Linked DNA regions of Trichocoleus sp. FACHB-46. The protein of the gene in region 1 interacts with the protein of each later gene in a pairwise test. Links are inferred from orthologs where the notes say so. Each region holds a gene or a part of one and is shown on either strand. Other genes may lie near its edges.

Region 1 (2,942 bases):
TATTCTGTTATTAAGGAAGACCTAGTAGGCGATCTTGAGTAGGCAACCTCGCATGAACGATATTCAGCGAGTTGGTGACTTGGAGATTGTCCAAGACTTGGAGTTTCAGCGCCGCGCTTGGGCGATACAACGTCTTAGCTGGATTGGGTGGGGGCTAATTGCGGTAGGAGCACTAGCGGGCTTATTCGGCTCAGGTCCCCTTAGTCGAGGTAATGTTAGTAGTCCAAGCGATTCGCTACAGTTGGAGTACGACCGTTTCGGACGCTTCCACGCCCCAGCCAAGCTGAAAATCATCTTGGGAGCAGGCAGTGAACAGAACGGTAAGGTGAAGGTCTGGTTGAGCCGCTCTTACTTGGAGTCAACCGAAGTGCAACAGGTGACTCCGCAGCCAGAGTGGGTGGAAGCAAGCCCCGATCGCCTGACTTATGTTTTTCGCACGACTGCTCTCGATCGCCCTACAGCCGTGACATTTTACTTACAGCCAGATCAAGTAGGTCTGCAAACTGGTCAGGTTGGAGTCGTTACAGGACCAACCCTTAGATTTAATCAATTAATATATCCCTAAATAATGAACTCGGTGCTACGGGCTGTTGTGCTCTACGTTATTTTGATGCTGCTCTTTCGCCTCAGTGGGAAGCGTTCTCTGGCCCAGATTACAACTTTTGATTTTGTGCTGGTATTAATTGTAGGAGAGGCCACGCAGCAAGCACTCTTGGGCGAAGATTTCTCTCTCACCAACGCCTTCTTAGTAATCTTAACTTTGGTTGGTCTGGATACCGTTATGTCCCTCTGGAAACAGCGATCGCCTCAAGTTGAGAAATGGATTGATGGGGTTCCTGTCATCATCGTTGCGGAAGGAAAGCTATTACAGGACCGGATGAAGCAGGCACGAGTAGATGCCGATGACATCCTAGCAGCCGCGCGAGAATTGCATGGATTAGAGCGCATGGATCAAATTAAATATGCCGTTTTAGAACGGAGTGGGGGAATTTCAATTATTCCTAAACCCTAATTTTATGAACTTGGAGATGCTACCGAACTGGAGACAGAGAGGGGTTTGGGGGTCATGCCTAGACGCTGCAACATCTGCTCATCATGGTTATGGTCTGGGTTGGGAGTCGTCAACAAAACTGGTCCTGTAAAGATGGAGTTGGCACCTGCAAAGAAGCAAAGTGCTTGCAACTCATCGCTCATTTGTAAGCGTCCTGCTGAGAGACGCACCATTGCTTGAGGAAACAGAATCCGAGTCGTGGCGATCGTTCTAACTAACTCGATTGAATCTACAGGTGTGGTGTCTTCAAGCGGAGTCCCAGACACCGGAACTAAACAGTTAATCGGGATAGATTCTGGAGTGGGTTCTAGGCCACAAAGCGCCTCTAACAATTCCAGGCGATCGCTCACAGATTCGCCCATACCCAATATGCCACCGCAGCACACAGAAATCCCCGCTTCACTTACCGCCCGAATCGTCTCTAATCGGTCCTGATAAGTACGGGTGGTAATTACTTGCGAATAATAGGAAGGGGAAGTATCCAAATTGTGATTGTACGCAGTCAAACCTGCTGCCTTAAGTTGTTGCGCTTGGTGTGGCTTCAGCATGCCTAAGGTGCAACAAACTTCTATATCCAGGTCGGCAACTTGGCGGACCATCTCTAACACGCGATCGAACAAGGGGCCATCTTTCACTTCTCGCCAAGCAGCACCCATGCAAAAGCGAGTAGCACCATTTGCCTTAGCCACGCGAGCTTCAGCTAGTACCTCTTCAACATTCATGAGGGCTTGAGGTTTGAGATCGGTTTGATTGTGAACGCTCTGGGAGCAGTAAGCACAATCTTCTGGGCACAAACCAGTTTTGATATTGCTGAGCGTGCATAGCTGAACTGCATGCGGATCGTGATGCTCTCGGTGAACCCGTTGGGCCTCAAAGAGGAGATCTGGTAACGGCTGTTGGTAAATCTGGGTAATCCGATCAAGAGTTGCAGACATGGCACACGTCGTAGCGAGATAGTTTCAGAGAGTTGAAGTAATTCACACCCCTAGTAGAGATTATCAGTCTCGATCCAATTTGAGCTACTGAGTGTTGGAGCAGGTTAAATCAGTTCACGGTAGGAGCAGCCACCCAAAGTTAACTTTAGTTAAAAATATCTACCCCAATCTACATGATATTACGCAGAAAACAGGTAATCAGCTAAAATACAATCACATTATTTTTGTGTAATCACAGAAAATATACTGAGATGTACCTGCTCACTAGCGACTGATGGAAGCAATGACAAGCTTACATTGACCTTAATTTACTTGCTGTTGGCGAGCGGCGCTTAAAAACCACAGCTCAACCCTCAATTCAGGTTGACAGGATACTTTTTACCGTGAACAAACCCAATAAATTGAGATTAAGGATTGGAACTTAGCTAGAAATTCTAATCAGGTAGAGCAGTGTGGGGTTTAACCAGAGGCATGAGTTAACTTTCAGGTTTTCGATAACTTGATTTAGCAGGTCGCCGTGAAAACTAAGGTTTTGACAGTTTTAAGCGCAACAGTAGCATCAATCAAATCAGGTCCAGGCTGGAGCTTAGTTGATTGCCCAGAGCCTAGCTCCAACCCTCGCTTGCCAGCAAATCTAGCTGCTAGCAGTTCTACAGGTTCAGCGCTGCTCGTGCGATCGCAGAAAACGGCACAGCCTACTTGCTATGAACTTGAGAAACAATGGTTGTTAGTCCAGAAATATAACGCCTGGCAACCGCGCTGCGTCAGCGGGACCTTTCCTAATCAGCAAGAGTTAGGGATGCGTCTGGCGGCTGAACAGAACTTACGAGTAGAGACAACTAGCTCTCTAACTTACCATCCCGCCTTTGACTGGCAGCTAACAGCATGGCCGACCGATAGCCATACCAGCTTGTCGGATACAGATAGCCTAACGCCTTGTTTAGTTTTAGATCAGG
Region 2 (2,789 bases), on another replicon or contig:
GCCCCACAATATCTGCTAAGCCATCACCGCCACACATCAGCATTAAAGCCAAAATGCCGACAGGGGAATTGCGCCAGAACAACACTGTGCAGAAAATAAAGGCAATGCCGTAATACAGTGGTCCCCGCAAAATTTCGGCGGGCTTGCCCTCACGGGTCATGGCTTGAACAGTCGCTGGATCGGCAATGAGCTGGGTGCCGATCGCTAAAAACTGAAGGGTGATTGCGAGAGGTACCAGGGCTGCAAAATACCGCGCGATCGCCTGCTCGCTGTAGAGATGCCAGCAGAGGACAAACAACGGCCCTGTCCCAATATGAATAATTTTGCGGCTGAGTTTTTGTTCTAGCCAGCCTCGTTGCGCCAGCGTATTTACTAGCTTGAGCCAACTGAGGGCGATCGCAAAGGTGATTGCCGTAGCTGCAATATCTCGAACTAGGAAATTAGCTAATAAAGCACTTAATTCCATTCTTTAAATCAACAAACAACAACAGCACCCAGAATCGTTCCTTACAATAATCTCCTCCAATACGATGAGCTTGCCTAGAGTTGTGCTGAAAAAGATTTAAACTAAATCTTTCTGACAAAGGTATCAGCAACAAGGCTCTCTTTTAATCCAGAAGGGAGATATGAGAAACAGAATTGGATGCTGTTGTAATTTCGGTCGATAAATTCACAAAGGAACTTACTTGTAATCTGCATCGATCGGAAACTGGACTACTTACGACCCAGAACGATTCTTGTGATTGACTTCCCCAAATAGGTTGAGGTTACTTGGAGTTGGGCTGATGTAAGACTTCATTGAAGCGTAAATTTCAGTGAAGCTATCAGCAACAGAGCTCCCGATTAAAGTGGAGAGGAAATACCAAGAACCAGTTTAAATGCAGCGGTAATTTGGTCCAGTAAACAGGATGAGGAATTAATTTTTAACCTCCTCTTGACGTGCAACGTAACGATTTACTCGTCTCAGAAGCTAATTAGCTTCTATTAACAGAATACTCGGATTTTATCGGTTTCATGACATTGAAACCAAAGTTTACGATCGCGCAATTACACACTCTTAAAACTGGACTAACCTGGGCTGGGTCAAGTTGGACGATCGCCAGTTGAGTTTATAGCTGTCTCTGGTTTCAGCGGTAAGCCATCCCGAAAGACAAGTAGCTCTCCGGGTTGAAAAGATGTCCAAACTTCGTTATCGGTGAGCGGCACAGTGGCAATAATGGCAACGCGATCGCGGGGGGTAGTCAACTCCTGAAAATCCACGGTGAGGTCAGCATCAATTAGATGGGCTGCCGCAAAAGGAGCCTGACGCACAATGTAGCAAAGCTTGGTAGAACAGTGAGCAAAGAAGTGTTCACCGTCGGAGAGCAAGTAGTTGAAGCTGCCTTGCTGGGCGATCGTGCGAGTGACTTCGTCCAAGACTGGATAAAGTTGCTCTAGGGGCGGTTTGTCTTCTGGGAAGGCTTGCCGCAAAGTATTCATAATCAGGCAAAAAGCTCGTTCGCTGTCGGTCTGTCCTACCGGACGGTAAAAGCCATTGCTTTCTGGGTAAAAGTCGGGCAAGTCGCCATTGTGAGCAAAGATCCAATAGCGCCCCCACAGTTCCCGCCGGAAAGGATGACAGTTTTCTAGTGCCACTCCGCCAAACGTTGCTTTACGGATATGGGCAATCACATGGGTAGATTTGATCGGATATTGCCGCACTAGCTCAGCTATGGGGGAGGTGGAGGAGGGTTTTTCATCTAGAAATAAACGGCATCCTAACCCCTCAAAGAAGGCGATTCCCCAGCCATCTTGGTGTTCATCTGTTTTGCCACCCCGTGCCGAGAAGCCTTCAAATGAAAAGCAGATGTCGGTGGGTACGTTGCAGTTCATTCCCAACAGTTGGCACATGGAGGCAATGTCTCGATAGTCCTTCAAACCCTATGCCCATTGATTGTACGTGCGATCGCCCCCATTATTGATTGTACGTGCGATCGCCCCCATTACTGAAACTGAGCCAGTAACCAAGCCCCTACTTGAGACTGGTCCATTTGCCGACTGCGTTGCAATGCCTCTTCTAAAACGGATATGGCTAAACTTGGTAAAACTTGTGATTCGCGAATCCGCCGACTTCCTTGCTCAGCCATGCCATCTTGCGGATTGGCGGGCAGCATGGCAAAGGCGAGAATCTGCCCCTGCTGGACATCTACAATCCAGTATTCTTTTACGGCTAAGTCTTCGTAGAGTAAGCGCTTGGCTCCTTGATCGGCGAGTAAGGTGGTGCTGGAGATTTCGATGACTAAATCGGGGGCGGGATAGCGGTCTAGATCAATGATGTTGGTGCCCCAAGGAATTGCTTGAGCTTGTGGCCCAATGTAGTAAGAAATATCAGGCTGGCATTCTTGGTGGTTGGCTTTGCGATAGGTGCAGTTGTTGAGGCTCTTGAGGGCAATGTTTTTGGCAATCCCAAAGAGATTGACTGCTAGGGCGATCGCGGAATCAGCAGCAGCGTGATCGTGACCGACTGGCAGCATTTCTATCCTCATGTGGCCGTTGTAGTAGTAACCTCTGGCTGTTTCGTAAGCAGGATTTGCGATCGCCTGCAAATAATCCTCCCAAGAGGCAGCAACCCAGGTATCTGTCGGCAATTTGGTCTGTAGGTAACTCATCAATTTTCCCTACGTCTCGCGATCGGCACTTATTTTCTATATTCGCTTAATTGAAGGAAGGGCGATCGCTTCTTCATAAATTTAGCCATTCTCTTCTTAAGAACTTTATCCAGAACTACCAGTTTTTTGACCTGATGTGGG

Evidence for each region. Proteins that work in one complex are often made in the same cells at the same time.
Region 2: the proteins of bioB (region 1) and H6F72_RS15945 interact in binary tests that used the Escherichia coli proteins (3 or more experiments, as listed by UniProt). The link is inferred for Trichocoleus sp. FACHB-46 from one-to-one orthologs.

The regions. Positions count from the first base shown.
Region 1 is NZ_JACJOD010000041.1:167,731-170,672, forward strand. It holds bioB (biotin synthase BioB), read right to left. Parts: upstream 1,987-2,942; coding sequence 1,015-1,986; downstream 1-1,014. Other genes in the region: H6F72_RS24230 (hypothetical protein), read left to right, coding at 35-565; H6F72_RS24235 (DUF421 domain-containing protein), read left to right, coding at 569-1,012; H6F72_RS24245 (hypothetical protein), read left to right, coding at 2,504-2,942. UniProt on the Escherichia coli protein: Catalyzes the conversion of dethiobiotin (DTB) to biotin by the insertion of a sulfur atom into dethiobiotin via a radical-based mechanism.
Region 2 is NZ_JACJOD010000028.1:99,155-101,943, reverse strand. It holds H6F72_RS15945 (class II glutamine amidotransferase), read right to left. Parts: upstream 1,918-2,789; coding sequence 1,084-1,917; downstream 1-1,083. Other genes in the region: H6F72_RS15940 (Uma2 family endonuclease), read right to left, coding at 1,983-2,648; H6F72_RS15950 (diacylglycerol/polyprenol kinase family protein), read right to left, coding at 1-466.